DNA from 3 places in the Pseudomonas sp. H1_D04 genome. Region 3 is predicted to be linked to each of the others. Evidence: riboswitches for the same ligand, from Rfam matches in the RefSeq annotation. Region 3 holds a riboswitch; each other region holds the start of a gene.
What was found. Region 3 has a riboswitch for cobalamin ahead of AB4N82_RS27815 (CbtB domain-containing protein). Riboswitches for the same ligand answer to the same signal wherever they lie in the genome.

Region 1 (5,967 bases), 2.1 Mb from region 3:
GCCCGCTGACGGGTATGCCCGGCAGTGTCGCGCAGGCACACTTGCCCCAACACGCGTGTCGGTCCGCTGACGGCCCAAGGCCCGACCTGTTCAGCGAGCAACTTGAGCAACTTGCGTTCGGCCAGCACAAACCCCAGACGCACGCCGGCCAGGCCAAAGAACTTGCCGAACGAGCGCAACACAATCAGACCGACCTGATGAGCCTGGCCTGCCAAACTCAACTCCGGCGTCACGTCCATAAACGCTTCGTCCACCACCAGCCAGCCGCCGCGCTGGGCCAGCCGTGTGTGCCAGTCCAGCAGGCGTTGGGGAGTCAGGCTCTGGCCTGTAGGATTGTTGGGATTGACCACCACCAAAACGTCGAGGCTATCGAGGAAGAAGTCGACTTCCTGTTCCTGCACCTCGCGCACTACATACCCGGCGCGGCGCCAGGCTTCGGCATGCTCGGCATAGCAAGGCGACAGCACGCCGACTTTGCCGGATCGGCGCAGGCGCGGCAGCAACTGGATCGCCGCCTGGGAACCGGGCACCGGCAATAAATGCGCGGCCCCGTAGTACTCGCTGGCAGCCTGTTCCAAGCCGTCGTCGGTCTCTGGCAATCGTGCCCAGGCACGCTGCGGGATCGGCGGGATCGGCCAGGGCCAAGGCGCGAGACCGCTGGACAGGTCAAGCCAGTCGGCCTCGGCAATCCCGTATTGAATGGATGCTTTACGCAGTCGGCCACCGTGTTCAAGCATAGAATTGCGCCCCCACACATAGGATCAGCAGCCACAACCATACGCCGCGCTGCACCAGTTGCCAGCCTCGGTCGATGGAGTCGGCATCCGCCGCCGGGCCTTCGCCCAATGGCGGACGCTGGTGCACTTCGCCGTGATAAATCGCAGCACCACCCAATTCAACACCCAAGGCGCCTGCGCCGGCAGCCATCACCGGCCCGGCGTTGGGGCTGTCCCAGGTCGGGCCCTGGGTGCGCCAGCATTTGAGGGCCAGGCGGGTTTTGCCGAGCACGGCGTAGGTCAAGGCCACCAGGCGGGCCGGAATGTAGTTGAGCACGTCGTCGATTTTCGCTGCGGCCCAGCCGAAGCGCTCGAAGCGTTCGTTGCGATAGCCCCACATGGCATCAAGGGTGTTACTCAATCGGTAGAGCACCACGCCCGGTACGCCAGCGACCACGAACCAGAACAGCGCGGCGAATATCGCATCGCTGCCGTTTTCCAATACTGATTCGGTGGCGGCGCGGGCGACTTCGGTGCGATCCAGCTCGCTGGTCTGGCGGCTCACCAGGTAACTCACCCGCGTGCGGGCTTCATCCAGGTCATCGCTGCGCAACGCCTGGGCCACCGGCATCACATGCTCGCCGAGGCTGCGCATACCGAGGGCGCAGTACAACGCCAGAATCTCCAACACCCAGCCGATATACGGCGCCCACGACAACGCGGTGGCCAGCAGCGTCAGCGGCACCACGGCGATAAACCACGCCGTCACGCCGTGACTGCGCCAGCCACGGCCGCCACTGTTGAAACGTTGCTCGATGCGCCCGGCAAAATTGCCGAACGCCACCAGCGGATGCCAGCGCCTGGGCTCGCCCAGTAGCGCATCCAACGCCACTGCAGCGACACACAGCAAGGCCACACTCATTGACTTACTCCCCACGTATTCTCATACAACATGTCACTCAGCGGACGCGGTTCGGTCCAGCCTTCGAGCTGCAACATCGGTGCCGGATAGAACTCGACAACCGGCCCCAGGCACAACACAGCCAGAGGTTTTGCGCCGGGCGGCAGGCCCAGCAAATCGGCCAGGGCCTGGGGCTCAAACAACGAGACCCAGCCCATGCCAAGGCCTTCCACGCGAGCGGCCAGCCACAGATTCTGGATCGCGCAGGACAGCGAGGCCATGTCCATCTCCGGCAAGGTGCGCCGGCCGAAAATATGGCGCTCGCGATCATCCATCAATGCCGCCACCAGTACTTCGGCACAGTCATTGATGCCTTCGACCTTAAGCCTCATGAACTCATCGGTGCGCTCGCCAAGGGCCTCGGCTGTGCGCACGCGCTCTTCTTCCACCAGTTGCTGGATCTGCCCGCGCAGGTGGCGGTCGCTGATGCGGATAAAACGCCAGGGCTGCATGAGGCCGACACTCGGCGCCTGATGCGCGGCCTGAAGCAGGCGGTGGAGCAATTCAGGGGCGACAGTGCCACCGCTGAAGTGGCGCATGTCGCGGCGTTCGGCAATGGCGCGGTAAACGGCATCGCGGTCGGCCTGGGGGAAGGCGTTGTCAGTCATGGCGCTATCGTGGGTAAAAACAATGCGGCCACAGCAGCCGGATTCGACGGAAAGTAGAAGTGCACGTAAGAGGCCGTCATCCGCCCCTGTCGGTAGACCGCTTCGGCCCCGCGCCCACCATTGGGGCTCAGACCACGGGCAATCGGTTGCCATTCGGTGCTGGTCAGGGAGTGGTGATAGGTATGGCCGCGCAGTACGCCTTCCGGCAATTCGACGCTTTGCAGCGCCAGGGCCGCCAGTTTCTTTTGCATCACTGCATCACCCTGCAACAGGCCGAGCAGTTCGGCGCGGTTGCCGTCGACGTCGGTGAGGGAGTTCAGCAGGTAGAGCATGCCGCCACACTCAGCGAGCAACGGCTTACCCGCCGCATGGTGAGCACGGATGGCGTCGAGCATCGGAGTATTTTCCGACAACGCCTGGTGGTGCAGTTCCGGGTAGCCGCCAGGCAGATACAGACTGTCGGCGTCAGGTAATTCGCGATCGTGGATCGGGGAGAAAAATGTCAGCTCAGCGCCCATCGCCCGCAACAGGTCAAGACTGGCGCCGTAGGTGAAGGCGAAGGCTTCGTCGCGGGCCACGGCAATGCGGAAACCGGCCAACAACGGCTCAGCTTTCATCACTTCAGGCGCGGCGAAGGTCACGGGCGGCGGTAAAGCGACTTCGCAACTGCTGCCCAAGGCTTGGGCGGCGGCGTCCAGGCGTGCATCGAGGTCATTCAGTTCGCTGGCTTGCACCAGGCCCAGATGACGGCTCGGCAGCTCGATTCCCGTCTCGCGGGACAGCGCGCCGTACCAGCGCAGGCCTTCAGTGAGGCTACCTTCGAGCAATTGCGCATGGCGCAACGTGCCGACGCGGTTGGCCAACACGCCCGCGAACGGTAGATCCGGCTGGTAGCGCGCAAGGCCCAGCGCCAGAGCACCAAAGGTTTGGGCCATGGCGGTGCCATCAATCACGCCCAGCACCGGCACGCCGAAATGCCGCGCCAGGTCGGCACTGGAGGGCGTGCCGTCGAACAGACCCATCACGCCTTCGATCAGGATCAGGTCGGCCTCCCCCGCCGCTTCCCACAGCAGGCGGCGACTTTCCTGCTCGCCCACCATCCACATATCCAATTGATACACCGGCGCACCGCTGGCGCGTTCGTGGATCATCGGGTCCAGAAAGTCCGGACCGCATTTGAACACGCGCACCCTACGTCCCAGATTGCGGTGCAAACGGGCCAGGGCGGCGGTGACGGTAGTTTTGCCTTGGCCGGACGCCGGTGCGGCGATCAATACGGCCGGGCAATGACGGGGCTGATTCAAAGTTCGACGCCCTTCTGTGCCTTGATACCGGCCTGGAATGCGTGTTTGAGCATGCCCATTTCGGTGACGGTGTCGCCCATCTCGATCAGCTCCGGCTTAGCGCCACGGCCAGTGACCACCACGTGTTGCATCGGCGGGCGGGCTTGCAGGTCGCTGAGTACTTGGTCCAGGTCGAGGTAACCGTGCTTGAGGGCTATGTTCAGCTCGTCCAGCACCACCAGGCCGATGGTTGGGTCTTGCAGCAGTTCGCGGGATACCGCCCAGGCTGCCTCGGCGGCGGCGATATCGCGCTGGCGGTCCTGGGTTTCCCAGGTAAAGCCTTCGCCCATGACGTGGAAACGCACTTGCTCGGGGAAGCGGCGGAAAAACAACTCTTCGCCAGTGCTGTTACGCCCCTTGATGAACTGCACCACACCGCATTGCATCCCATGGCCCATGGCGCGAGCGAGCATGCCAAACGCTGAGCTGCTCTTGCCTTTGCCGTTGCCGGTGAGTACCAGCAGCAAGCCGCATTCGTTAGGGGAGTTGGCGATGCGCTCGTCGATCACGGCTTTTTTGCGCAGCATGCGCGCCAAGTGGCGTTCGTCGCGGTCGGGGGTATCGGTCATGGCAGCTCTCCGTTGGGGCTGGACAAAAACGGCGGGCAGGAAAAAGAAAAAACAGACAGCCAAGCATCGCCCACCGTGATGCTGTTGGATGATCCAGGCCGGTCTCCGGGCTCATGAGTGGCGCAGCTCTTGTAGAGAGCAAGCAGGCCAACGCTGCGCCTTCCCATATCGCACGCGATACAGTGGCAAAAGCAGCGTCTTGACTCATTTACCGTTGCGGGGGCAGCGCCGGAATTGCGGCGGCGCTGTGTACAAGCGCGCTCACTCACCGGCTTCCCTGTTTCACTCTGTCGACCCATGGGTCACAGAGCACCTGGAACAAGCGGCGAAGGTTAGTGGGTTGGGGGTGGAGCGTCAATGAAAGCTGGTCGAGTACTTGAACCATCGCACCACCGCCCTCCTCTACCCTTACAGGTATCAAGGAGAACACCATGCATAAAACCAGACTCGCCCTGTTAATCATGCTTGCCGGCACCCTCGCGGCGTGCGGAGAAAGCTCAACCCTGAAGGTTTCCGACGGCACCGGCCCCTCGCCCCGACTGCCGGAACCGAACAAAACGCTGATCCCTACCGTCAACATCGCTCCGGCCATCGGCTGGCCAGATGGCGCGAAGCCAACGGCAGCCCCCGGCACCCAAGTGGCCGCGTTCGCCGAGGGCCTCGACCACCCGCGCTGGCTGTATGTGTTGCCTAATGGCGATGTGCTGGTGGCGGAAACCAACGCACCGCCCAAACCGGATGACGCCAAGGGCATACGCGGCTGGGTCATGGAGAAGGTCATGGGACGTGCCGGCGCCGGGGTGCCGAGCCCGAACCGTATCACTCTATTGCGCGATGCCGACCACGACGGCGTCGCCGAAACACGTACGGTGTTCCTGGAAAACCTCAATTCGCCGTTCGGTATGACCCTGGTCGGAAACGACCTGTATGTGGCCGACTCGGACAAGCTGCTGCGTTTCCCCTATCAGCCAGGCGAAACTGCCATCAAGGCCCAAGGCTCCAAGGTGGTCGACTTGCCAGGCGGCCCTCTGAACCACCACTGGACGAAAAACGTGGTGGCCAGCAAGGACGGCAGCAAGCTGTACGTGAGCGTCGGCTCAAACAGCAACGTCGGTGAAAACGGCCTGGAGGCGGAACAGGGGCGTGCCGCGATCTGGGAAGTCGACCGCGCCAGCGGCCAGCACCGTATTTTCGCCTCCGGCCTGCGCAACCCCAATGGCATGGCTTGGGAACCGCAGAGCGGCAAGCTGTGGACGGCGGTGAACGAGCGCGACGAGATCGGCAGCGACCTGGTGCCGGACTACATCACCTCGGTCAAGGACGGCGGTTTCTATGGCTGGCCGTTCAGCTATTACGGCCAGCATGTGGATGTGCGCGTCACGCCGCAGAACCCGGACCTGGTCGCCAAGGCCATTGCGCCGGACTACGCCGTAGGGCCGCACACCGCTTCTTTGGGCCTGACGTTCGCCGAGGGCAGCAAACTCCCGGCGCCGTTCAGCAACGGCGCATTCATCGGCCAGCATGGCTCGTGGAATCGCAAGCCGCACAGCGGCTACAAGGTAATTTTCGTGCCATTCGAGGCAGGCCAGCCTAAAGGCCAGCCGGTGGACGTGCTGACCGGCTTCCTCGATAAAGATGAGAAAGCCATGGGCCGCCCAGTGGGCGTGGTGATTGATCAGCAAGGGGGTTTGCTGGTAGCGGATGACGTGGGGAACAAGGTATGGCGGGTGTCGGCGGCCAAATAAACGCCCCCAGAAGCATCACAAAACC
Region 2 (5,967 bases), 1.8 Mb from region 3:
ACGCAACCGCAGTATCTGCGCTCCATCAAACGGGTCCGTCAGGTAATGCCCCTGCACACCGAACGTCTCCTGCAACCGCTGCGGTGTCAGCACGTCCAGCGGTGTGCCCAGCGCCACCAATTGTCCGTGATCGAGCACCGCCAATCGATCACAGGTCAGGGCCTGATTAAGGTCATGCAGCGCGATCAGCGTCGTCACCGGTAACCCTTGCACACCCTTCAAGATTGCCAGTTGATGTTGAATATCCAGGTGATTGGTCGGCTCATCCAACAGCAGAATCTGTGGCCGTTGCGCCAAGGCTCGGGCGATGTGCACACGTTGGCGTTCGCCGCCGGAGAGGCTGCGCCAGGCGCGTTGGCTCAGGTGGGTGGCGTCCACATCGTGCAGGGCCTGGCACACGATGGCGTCGTCCTCGCGTGACCACGGGCTCAGCGCCGACAACCATGGCGTGCGCCCCAACGCCACGGCGTCGAATACGCGGATGGCGTCGTCGGTGTCGGCCTGTTGCTCCACCACTGCCAGCTGTTGCGCGATGGCGCGGCGGGACAGGTCGCCCAAACGGGTGCCCCCAAGCCGTACCTCACCAGAGGCGGGTGTTCGCAACCCCGCCAGCAGTTTGAGCAAGGTGGATTTACCGGAGCCGTTCGGGCCGACAATCCCCAAGGTTTCCCCCAACTGCACCTCAAGATTAATATCGCGCAGCAACTCGGCATCGCGCACCTTGAAACCCAGCCCCGTACAACTGAGCACTTTCATCGCGCATTCCTCCGCCCGATCAGGATCAACGCGAACACCGGCGCGCCGACCAGGGCAGTGACCACGCCCACAGGAATCACTTGGCCTTTGATCAAGGTGCGCGACAGCACATCCGCCGCGATCAAAAACAGCGCGCCGCCCAAGGCGCTGGCTGGCAGCAACCGCGAGTGCCCGGTGCCCAGCAATAGGCGCACCGCATGGGGGATCACCAGGCCGACAAAGCCAATGGAGCCGACAATCGACACCATCACCGCCGTCACCAACGCCGCGCAGCCCACCAGCACAAATTGCACGCGGCGCACCGGAATGCCGAGGGACGCCGCCGAGTCACTGCCGAAGGTAAACGCATCCAGCGCACGCCGATGCCACAAGCACACCGCCAAGCCGGCAACCGCTACCGGCACCGCCAGCCACACCGAAGGCCAGCGCACACCGCTGAGGTTGCCCAGCAGCCAGAACATGATGCCGCGGGCCTGCTCGGAACTGGCCGACTTGGTAATGAGAAACGCGGTCAGGGCATTGAACATCTGCGAACCGGCAATGCCCGCGAGGATGATCTGGCCGGTACCGCTCATAGAGCCGCTGGCCCGCGCGAGCAAGATCACCAGGGCAAACGCCGCCATGGCCCCGACAAACGCGCCGGCCGACAGTGAAATCAACCCGCCGCCCACGCCCATCAGCGCCACCAACACCGCGCCGGTGGAGGCGCCGGCGCTGATACCCAGCAGATAGGGATCGGCCAGCGGGTTGCGCAGCAACGACTGCAAGATCACCCCACAGGTGGCCAGCCCCGCACCGCACGCGGCAGCGACCAGGGCGCGCGTCAGGCGGTAGTTCCACACCACGCCTTCGTCGATTGGATCGAGCAGATAGCCGGCGTTCCACAGCTTATTGGCGAGCACTTGAAGCACCACCTGCGGCTCGATGGACGTTTCGCCGATGGCCACGCCCGCGAGTAGGGCGGCTGAAAGCAGGGTCAGGGCGAGCAGGGTGCGGATCACGCTTTTACTCATTTGCGCAGGTCGTAGCCGTCGATGGCGCCGGCCAGCTGTTCAAGGCCATCGAACGTGCGGAGGCTGGCCTGCAGCGCCAAGGCGTCGAGGATGATGATGCGGTTGTGTTTGACGGCGTCCATGTTGCGCGTGACCGGGTCGCTGCGCAGGAAGGCGAGTTTCTTTTCATGGTCGTCGGCAGGGTAGCGGCGACGGTCCATGCGGGCGATCACCAGGAACGTCGGATTGGCCTTGGCGATGGTTTCCCAGCCAACAGCGGGCCACTCTTCATCGGACTGCACCACGTTGTGCAGGCCGAGGGTTTCGAGCATGAATTCGGGGATGCCCTTGTGGCCCGCCACGTACGGGTCGCTGGCTATCTCGGAACTGGAGAACCACACCAGCGCGCTGGCTTGCTTGAGGCCTTTACTCTGCGCCGTGGCAACGGACTTGGCCAGGCGCGCCTTGAGGTCGTCGTTCAGCTGTTGGCCGCGCGCCTGCACGTCGAAAATCTCGGCCAGTTGGCTGATGCTCTTGTAGAGGGTCTCGATGCGGAACGGCTCTAGCCGCGTGCCGTCGGCGCCCACCAGATTGTCCTTGCCTTCGCAGTCGGAAGGCAGCAGGTAGGTGGGGATCTTCAATTCGTGGAATTGCTCACGGGTGCCCACCACGCCTTGCGGGCCGACCACCCATTCCAGCTCGGCAGCCACCAGTTGCGGGCGTTTGGCGATCACGGCTTCAAAGCTTGGCTCGTTGTTGGCCAGGCGTTCGATTTTGTCGTTCTGCGCCTGGTACTGGGGCAGCACACTGTTGAACCACAGCGAGGTGCCGACCACTTTGTCGCCGACGCCCAGGGCATACAGCATTTCGGTGGCGGCCTGGCCGATGGTCACGCTGCGTGCGGGGGCTTGCGGGAAGGTCACGGCGCTGCCGCAGTTTTGGATAGTCAGCGGGTAGTGAGTGGGCGCCGCTTGAGCCAGGGCACAGAAACCCAGACCGGTGATCAGGGCAGTAACGCGTGGCAGCATGGGGCGATCTCCGTGTGAACCGTAGGTGAAGCAGGGGCAGTACGGCTCGGAAATACGCCCTTGAACGCTGCCGGTCGGGCAGGCAAGGATGTCCTTCCCGGACACCCCGCCGGTTAGTGATTGTGCTGGGCCGGCAGGTCTCCTGACTGATGCGTCTTCGCCACGCTCCAGCCTTCCCGGACGAGGTCCAGTGGCGTTAAGGAGCAGGCTCGGCACCTACAGTTGCGGGGGCAGTTTCGATTGACGCCGCGGGCGGCGTTTCGAATTCCCTATTAGTCCCATGGGGGAACCGGCGGCGCTATGGTAGTTGATTCAGCCTCGCAGAGGGAGGCTGAGCTTCAGTTCGCGTGCCGGTGGCGCGATCTTCGATGTCGCGCCAAGTCATGGCGCCTATCGTTAAAAAGTCGCTAGGACGTTCGCGCCTCGCAAAAAGGAGGCGGCCAATGTGTGTTCGTCAGTAGCTTCGCAATCCGTTTTTTGCTTGATCCCGCCTAAATGCGCGATCAGATCGCTCACCACAACACGGCCGCCTGCCATGAAAGGCCCGCTGCGCAGCCGGGGTTATTTTCGATCCAGCCACACCGTCTGCGCATTGCAGAACTCGCGAACGCCGAAGTGCGACAGCTCGCGACCGAATCCACTTTTCTTCACGCCGCCAAACGCCACCCGTGGGTCGGAGACGCTGAAGGCGTTGACGAAGATCCCGCCGGTTTCCAGCTGATTGGCGATATCCCGTGCTTTCGCTGCGTCAGTGGTGAAGATGCTCGCGGTGAGGCCGAACTCGCTGTCATTGGCCAGGGCCACCGCGTGGTCGGCGTCGCGGGCGGTGATGATCGAGGCCACGGGGCCGAACAGTTCCTGTTTGAACGAGGTCATCTGGTCGGTGACGTTGGCGAGTACGGTCGGCTCGTAGTAGTTGCCGTCGCCTGTGACTTTATGGCCGCCGAGCAACAGGGTCGCGCCTTCCTCCAGGGTGGCCTGGACCTGACCGTGCAGCTCGTCGCGCAGGTCGAAGCGGGCCATTGGGCCAATGTAGGTGGCAGCTGATGTGGGATCGCCCATCACCAGGGCACGGCTGGCGTCGACGAACTTGGCCGTGAAGGCTTCCACAACACCGGCTTCGATGATCAGGCGCTTGGCGGCGGCGCAGACTTGGCCACTGTTCTGGAAGCGGCCGATGAGCGCGGCTTGCACGGCGGCGTCGAGGTCGGCGTCGTTGAGCACGATGAACGGGTCGGAGCCGCCCAGTTCCAGCACGCATTTTTTCAACGCGGCACCGGCCTGGGAGCCGATAGCGATGCCGGCGCGCACGCTGCCGGTGAGGGTCACGGCGGCAATGCGTGAGTCCGCGATGGCTTTGGACACGCCCTCGGGGGTGACGTTGATCACTTCGAATAAGCCTTCAGCAAAGCCGGCTTTACGGAACGCTTGTTGGATCAGGTAGGCGCTGCCCATCACATTCGGCGCGTGTTTGAGCACGTAAGTGTTGCCGGCGAGCATGGTTGGCACGGCGCCGCGCAGTACCTGCCATACCGGGAAGTTCCACGGCATTACGGCGAGAATCGGGCCCAGCGGGCGGTATTCGATGTGGGCGGTGCCGTTGTCGACCAGGGTCGGTTCCGGGGCGAGCATGGCCGGGCCTTGGGCTGCGTACCATTCACTCAGTTGCGCGCATTTTTCGACTTCGGCACGTGCCTGGGCGATGGGTTTGCCCATTTCCAGAGTGATCATCTGCGCCATGGCTTCGGCTTGCTCGCGCAAGGCGGCGGCCAGGGCTAACAGCAGCTCGGCGCGCTGGCTCACCGGCTGGCGGCGCCAGGTGCGGAAGGCGCTGGTGGCGCGGTCGAGGGCGGCATCCAACTGCGCTGTTGTTTCGTAGGGATAGTTGCCGACGGTTTGGCCGTTGGCGGGATTGATCGATAAGGCGTGGGTGTTCGCGTTCATGGCACCGTCCTGCGTGTACGTTGGGAATGGAGGTCAGCGTACGGGGCTGGATCTTTTCTGGAAACTGAATAATATTAAGCAATACGTTCACGAATGGAGAATGAATTGGATCTCGTGCAACTGGAAATCTTCAAGGCCGTCGCCGAACAAGGCAGCATCAGCGCCGCCGCGCAGTTGATTCATCGGGTGCCGTCAAACTTGACCACGCGGATCAAGCAACTGGAGCAGGATCTGGGCGTGGAGCTGTTTATCCGCGAGAAGAGCCGACTGCGCCTGTCGCCGGCGGGTTGGAATTTCCTCGGTTACGCGCGGCGCATTCTCGATCTGGTGCAAGAGGCCCGCGCGACGGTGGCGGGGGAAGAACCTCAGGGGGCGTTTGCCCTCGGCTCCCTGGAAAGCACGGCGGCGGTGCGTATCCCGGCGTTGCTGGCGGCGTATAACCAGAAGCACACCAAGGTCGAACTGGACCTGAGCACCGGGCCGTCGGGCACCATGATCGAGGGGGTATTGTCGGGGCGCCTGACCGCCGCGTTTGTCGACGGGCCGGTGCTGCATTCGACCCTGGAGGGCGTGGCGGTGTTTGAGGAGGAGATGGTGGTGATCGCGCCACTGCACCATGCGCCGATCAGCCGGGGGCAGGACGTAAATGGCGAGAACATCTATACGTTCCGCTCGAACTGCTCGTACCGGCATCACTTTGAACGCTGGTTCTCACAGGATGGCGCGGTGCCGGGCAAGATCTTCGAGATTGAGTCCTACCACGGCATGCTCGCCTGCGTCAGCGCCGGTGCTGGGCTGGCGCTGATGCCGCGCAGTATGTTGGAAAGCATGCCCGGGTTCGCTGCGGTGAGTGTGTGGCCGCTGATGGACAGCTTTCGCTTGCTGAACACTTGGTTGATCTGGCGGCGGGGGACTGTTTCGCAGAGTTTGAACAGCTTTGTGAAGTTGCTGGAAGAGCGCGGGCTGGTAGCCGCCTGAATCCACTGTGGGAGGGGATAAGTCCCGTCCCACCTGTTTTTTTATCAGCCGCCGAACTGGAAGGTGCCCATGGCGAGTTTCGCCATGATTGCTGTCGCACCCAACTGCACCAGCCACAACGCCAAACCACCAAGGAATACACCGAGGGCCACCTGCAACACCAAACTCTTCTGCCGCTTCACCTGCGGCGCGCGTGGGGTGTAGTCGTGCAGTTCGTCGCGGTCGGCGCGCAGGTCCAAGTCGTCGTTTCTCATAGAGCTCTCACAGCA
Region 3 (5,967 bases):
TAGCCGTGGGGCGGCACCAGGTCCGGGTCGTGGTACACCGCACTGGCGTCCACTTGGTAACCCCGCGCCGGCTGGATGCCGACGAACGTCAGGCCCAGGCGTAGGCCGGCGACCATCAGGCGGCCATCGCGGAACATCGGATCGTTATGGGGCGTGCCCCAGCGCTCCAGCACGGCGCGCTGGTTGGCTTCAGGCAGGCGCTTGAACATCGCCTCGTACTCATCCAGGCCCAGGCTTTGATGGCACGGGCGCAAGTCGAGGCTGTCCAGATCGTTGGTGACGCCACCCAGCAAGTCGTGGATCAAGGCGGTGCCGCTTTCCGGCAGTGCCGCTGGCACCGGGTAACCTTCAGCTTGCAACGCACGCAGGATATTCAGCGCCGCCGCCGGGGTGTCCAAGCCCACGCCATTGCCGATGCGGCCATCGCGGGTCGGGTAGTTGGCAAGGATCAGCGCGATGCGTTTATCCGCATTCGGCACACGCGCCAGTTCGACCCAACGGCGCGCCAGCTCGGCGACAAAATCCATACGCTCGGGCGCTGCGCGGTAGCACACCACATCCGACTGGCTGCGTTCGCTGCGCCAGGCCAGGTCTTTGAAGCTGATCGGCCGGCTGATAATGCGGCCGTCCAGCTCCGGCAAGGCAATGTGCATCGCCAGGTCGCGCGGGCCCAGGCCTTGTTCACTGGCCTCCCAGCCGGGCTGGTTATCCTGGGCGCAAATCGCCTGGATCACCGGAATATTGCGGCGAAATGGCCGCAAATGCGGGGCTTCGGGGCTGGATTGGGCAAAACCGGTGGTATTCAGAATCACCGATGCCTGCACGTCATCCAGCAAATCCTCGACCACCGCGAGGCAGCCGGGCTCTTTCAAACTGGCCACCGCCATCGGCAACGGGTTGAGGCCCGCCGCCTGCAAGCGCTGGCAGAACACATCGATAAAACCGGTATTGGCCGCCTGCAAATGGGAGCGATAGAACAGCACCGCCGCCACGGGTTGGTCGGCGTGCCAATCTGCCTGCCAGTCGCTCAGGCGAGCATTGGCTTTGCCGGGATGATAAATCGCCGTACGCGGCAAGGCTTGCGGCTCGGCCCACGGGTAGTCGCGGCCCATATAGCCGCTGGCCAGGCAGCGATAAAAGTCCAGCGCGTTGCCCAGCCCGCCCTGGCGCAGAAACTGCCATAGGCGATCCCGCGCCTCGACGCCGACGGTACTGAGACCGCTGAGTTCCGGGTCCGGGCGATCATCCCCCGGCACCAGGATCAGCTGCACACCGCGCTCGGCCAACTCCACCAAGCGCTCGATGCCGTAGCGCCAATAACCGATGCCACCGTGCAGGGAAATCAGGATGACCTTCGCGTGGCGCAGCACCTCATCGACATACAGGTCGACCGAAGCGTGGTTCTGCACCTGCATCGGGTTGGCCAGACGCAGGCTCGGGTAGTCATCCGGCAACTGCTGGGCCGCTTCGGCCAGCAGCGCCAGGCTGGAATCACCGCTGCACAGGATCACCAGTTCGGCGGGGGTCTGTCCAAGGTCGGCAATATTGTCGTCCGCGACAAAACCACCGGGCTGAGTCCTGAGCAGGTGCATGGATTAAACGCTGAGCGCGGCGCGCAGTTGCACTTCGAGGCCGACCGCATCCAGGTCCTGGCCGATCAGTACCAGGCGCGTGATGCGTGCTTCGTCAGCACCCCAGGCGCGGTCGAAGTGTTTGTCAAAGCGGGTGCCCACGCCCTGGATCAACAGGCGCATCGGCTTGTTCGGGATCGCGGCGAAGCCTTTGACACGCAAGATGCCGTGTTGCACGACCAGTTGAGTCAATGCGTCGAGCAGCAGCGCTTCGTCGGCCTGGGGCAAGTCGATGGAGATGGAATCAAACGCATCGTGGTCGTGATCGTCTTCACCTTCGTGGTGATGATCGTGATGACTATGACGACCGTCGATATGCTCTTCGGAGCCGGCACCCAGGCCAATCAACACGTCCAGGGGCACGCGACCGCTGCTGGCTTCGATGATTTTGACGGCTGGCGGCAGCTCTTCGGCGACTTCCAGGCGCACACGGGCCAGGTCTTCCGGGCTGATCAGATCGGCCTTGTTAAGGATGACCAGGTCCGCGCTGGCCAGTTGGTCGGCGAACAGCTCGTGCAGTGGCGACTCATGGTCCAGGTTCGGGTCGAGTTTGCGCTGGGCGTCCACTTGATCGGGGAACGCAGCAAAGGTACCGGCGGCCACGGCCGGGCTGTCGACCACGGTGATCACCGCGTCAACCGTGCAGGCGCTGCGGATTTCCGGCCACTGGAAGGCTTGCACCAGCGGTTTTGGCAGGGCCAGGCCCGAGGTTTCGATGAGGATATGGTCGAGGTCGCCGCGACGGGCGACCAGTTCGCGCATCACCGGGAAGAACTCTTCCTGCACAGTGCAGCACAGGCAGCCGTTGGCCAGTTCGTACACGCGGCCATTGGCTTCTTCTTCGGTGCAACCGATGGAGCATTGCTTGAGGATTTCACCATCAATGCCCAACTCGCCGAACTCATTGACGATGACGGCGATGCGACGGCCCTGGGCGTTGTCGAGCATATGGCGCAGCAAGGTGGTTTTGCCCGAGCCGAGGAAGCCGGTAACGATGGTGACGGGGAGTTTGGCCAGTGTTTTCATCGGATGCCCTTGGGGGCGGGCATACGGGACGATAGGCCCTGCGGCGCGGCGCAGAAGCGGATTTCGTCACCGGATCACCCCGCCCGGTTGAATTAGAAAATCGGTTGCGAGGCAGGTCTCCTGGCTTAGGGCTTGCGGGTCGTTAGACCGGCGCCGGCTGCGCCTTCCCGCCGTTGATGGCAGTGGCGTGGCAGTCGGATGAACCCTTCACAGTTGCGGGGGCAGCCGCGGATTGAACCGCGTTCCCTTCTTAGCTTCGGCCTGGGCCGAAGAACCTCGAAGGTGCAAGGCTACAGGGGCTCGGTGAATTTGACTACCGTCGCTCTGCATGCTTTCCTACATGCCTTGTTTCGGGTGCCCTTCACAGGGTGAAACGGGAAACCGGTAAATCATGGCTGCCATGACCAGTCCGGTGCTGCCCCCGCAACGGTAAGCGAGTGAAGCGTCAGATCCACTGTGCCTGTAAGGCATGGGAAGGCGATGCTTTATAGACCCAGTGTCCCTCGCAAGCCCGGAGACCGGCCCGAAAAACCAGATAACAAACCCGCGGTGGGCGGGCGCTGTTCGGAACTCTGCGTGCCTGGCTCGCGGGGTTTTCATGCGCTCGTTTCATCCAGACACCTGAAAGGGACGCGCCATGTCGATCATCAGCAGCACTTCGCACTCCGCCAGCAGCACCTCTACCTTGAGCCAACGCCTGACCGCCGCCATCGGCGCGTCGATCCTCGGCGCGTGTCTGGTGTATTTCGCCGGTTTCTCGCATATCGAGGCGGTGCACAACGCTGCCCACGATACCCGCCACAGCGCCGCGTTCCCGTGCCACTGAGACCTGCCGACATGATCAAGCGTATTGCGCAAACCGCAGGTTTCACCGGCCTGTTGGCCGCGCTGCTGCTGACCCTGCTGCAAAGCTTTTGGGTCGCCCCGCTGATTCTTCAGGCGGAAACCTTTGAAAAAGCCCCGGCGGCAACCGAAGTGGTGCATGAGCACGCTGCCGGCGCTGCTGCCCACACCCACGATGCCGAAGCCTGGGAGCCTGAAGATGGCTGGCAGCGCGTGCTGTCGACCACCGGTGGCAACTTGGTGGTGGCGGTTGGTTTTGCACTGATGCTGGCCGGCCTCTACACATTGCGCGCCCCCACCCGCACGGCGCAGGGCCTGCTGTGGGGCCTGGCCGGTTACGCAACCTTCGTGCTGGCGCCGACGATGGGCCTGCCACCCGAGTTGCCGGGCACCGCCGCCGCTGATCTGGCACTGCGCCAGACGTGGTGGATCGGCACTGCGGCCTCCACCGCTGCCGGGATTGCGCTGATCGTGTTCGGGCGCAACTGGCTGCTGAAAGTGCTGGGCGCTGCCATCCTCGCGGTACCTCACGTCATTGGCGCGCCGCAACCGGAAGTGCACGCAATGCTCGCGCCGCAAGCCCTGGAAACGCGGTTCAAAATCGCTTCGCAACTGACCAACGTGGCGTTCTGGCTGGCCCTGGGCCTGATCAGCGCCTGGCTGTTCCGCCGCAAACGCGACGATCAATACTCCGCATGACCTACGTGGTCGGCCTGGGTTGCCAGCGGGGTTGTGAGGTTCATACCCTGATGGCGCTGTTTGATACCGCTCTCGCCGAGGCAGGGATTGATCCCCAATGCATCACCGCGCTGGCCAGTATCGACCGCAAACACGACGAGCCAGGCTTACTGGCTCTGGCACGGCACTTGAACCTGCCGCTGGAGTGCTTCAACGCCGAGCAACTGGCGATTTATGAACACCGGCTAAGTCACAAGTCCGACGTTGCGTTCGCCCATACGGGGTGTTACGGCATCGCCGAAAGTGCCGCCCTGGCCCTTGTTGAACAGCTCGGCGGCGCGCCTGCCAAGTTGCTCATCACCCGCAAAAAAACCGCAGAAGCCACCTTTGCGTTGGCCTGCGCCGGTTAAAACCCCGATAATCGCCCTCCCCGATCATGAGCAATCTTCATGCTCGCCCGTTTTTTGACAGGAATTCTCCATGACCGTCTACTTCATCGGCGCCGGCCCCGGCGACCCGGAATTGATTACCGTCAAAGGCCAGCGGCTGATCCGTAGTTGCCCGGTGATCATTTATGCCGGTTCGCTGGTGCCTGCGGCGGTATTGGAAGGTCATCAGGCAGAACACGTGGTCAACAGCGCCGAACTGCACCTTGAACAGATCATCGACTTGATCAAGACCGCACACGCCAAAGGCCAGGACGTGGCGCGCGTGCACTCCGGGGATCCGAGCCTTTACGGAGCGATCGGCGAGCAGATCCGCCTTTTGCGGGAATTGGGCATTCCATTCCAGATCATTCCTGGCGTCACCGCCGTAGCGGCCTGCGCAGCGTTACTGGAGACGGAGCTGACCCTGCCAGACATCGCCCAAAGCGTGATCCTGACCCGTTATGCCGATAAAACCAGCATGCCCGCCGGTGAGGGTTTCGACAGCCTGGCGCAGCACGGTACGACCATGGCGATTCATCTGGGGGTGAATCATCTGGAGAAAATCGTCGCCGAACTGCTGCCGCACTATGGCGCGGATTGCCCGATTGCCGTGGTGCATCGGGCGACTTGGCCGGACCAGGATTGGGTAGTGGGCACCCTTAGTGATATCGCCGAGAAAGTCGCGTCCAAAGGTTTTCGGCGTACGGCGTTGATTGTGGTGGGCCGGGTGCTGGCGAGTGACAGTTTCAGTGAGTCGTCGCTGTATCGGGCGGGGCATGCGCACCTTTATCGACCTTGATTTTTCACTTCAAAAAAGCCCTATAAGCTACTGATAAATATCAATAAATACAGATAAATATGGGAAGGTCTTGCTCCTGTTAGCGGTGGGTCAGCTTCCAATGGGGCAACTGAGCTACCGCTATCGGGAGCAAGCCCCCTCCCACAGTTAATCTTAGTTGTTAGGTTTGTTGCGTAAGATTCTGAATTTAAAGCAAAAAAAACGGCGCTCACGGGGCGCCGTTTTTCTGTTCGCAGTGAACGCCTTACTCAGTAGTAGGCGTTTTCTTTCTGCGTGTGGTCCGTCACGTCACGGACGCCCTTGAGCTCCGGAACGCGCTCCAGCAGGGTGCGCTCGATGCCTTCACGCAGGGTCACGTCCGCCTGGCCGCAGCCCTGGCAGCCGCCGCCGAACTTCAGCACGGCGATACCGTCATCGACCACGTCGATCAGGCTGACCTGGCCGCCGTGGCTGGCCAGCCCTGGGTTGATCTCGGTTTGCAGGTAGTAGTTGATGCGCTCGTTGACCGGGCTGTCGGCGTTGACGCTCGGCACCTTGGCGTTCGGCGCCTTGATGGTCAACT

Region 1: another riboswitch for cobalamin. It lies ahead of cobO (cob(I)yrinic acid a,c-diamide adenosyltransferase); the one in region 3 lies ahead of AB4N82_RS27815 (CbtB domain-containing protein).
Region 2: another riboswitch for cobalamin. It lies ahead of AB4N82_RS19515 (ABC transporter substrate-binding protein); the one in region 3 lies ahead of AB4N82_RS27815 (CbtB domain-containing protein).

Annotation. Positions count from the first base shown of each region.
Region 1 covers NZ_CP162826.1:3,894,549-3,900,515, reverse strand. The annotation lists gene cobD (threonine-phosphate decarboxylase CobD) at 1-737, opposite strand, end outside; gene cbiB (adenosylcobinamide-phosphate synthase CbiB) at 730-1,638, opposite strand; gene bluB (5,6-dimethylbenzimidazole synthase) at 1,635-2,285, opposite strand; gene AB4N82_RS18080 (cobyrinate a,c-diamide synthase) at 2,282-3,589, opposite strand; gene cobO (cob(I)yrinic acid a,c-diamide adenosyltransferase) at 3,586-4,197, opposite strand; cobalamin riboswitch at 4,277-4,529, opposite strand; gene AB4N82_RS18070 (PQQ-dependent sugar dehydrogenase) at 4,629-5,942, shown strand.
Region 2 covers NZ_CP162826.1:4,201,872-4,207,838, forward strand. The annotation lists gene AB4N82_RS19505 (ABC transporter ATP-binding protein) at 1-756, opposite strand, end outside; gene AB4N82_RS19510 (FecCD family ABC transporter permease) at 753-1,769, opposite strand; gene AB4N82_RS19515 (ABC transporter substrate-binding protein) at 1,766-2,776, opposite strand; cobalamin riboswitch at 2,892-3,085, opposite strand; gene AB4N82_RS19520 (aldehyde dehydrogenase family protein) at 3,338-4,720, opposite strand; gene ptrR (putrescine utilization regulator PtrR) at 4,826-5,698, shown strand; gene AB4N82_RS19530 (hypothetical protein) at 5,743-5,952, opposite strand.
Region 3 covers NZ_CP162826.1:5,991,211-5,997,177, forward strand. The annotation lists gene cobN (cobaltochelatase subunit CobN) at 1-1,592, opposite strand, end outside; gene cobW (cobalamin biosynthesis protein CobW) at 1,596-2,657, opposite strand; cobalamin riboswitch at 2,751-2,951, opposite strand; cobalamin riboswitch at 2,993-3,198, shown strand; gene AB4N82_RS27815 (CbtB domain-containing protein) at 3,295-3,483, shown strand; gene AB4N82_RS27820 (CbtA family protein) at 3,495-4,199, shown strand; gene AB4N82_RS27825 (cobalamin biosynthesis protein) at 4,196-4,588, shown strand; gene cobM (precorrin-4 C(11)-methyltransferase) at 4,659-5,405, shown strand; gene nfuA (Fe-S biogenesis protein NfuA) at 5,654-5,967, opposite strand, start outside.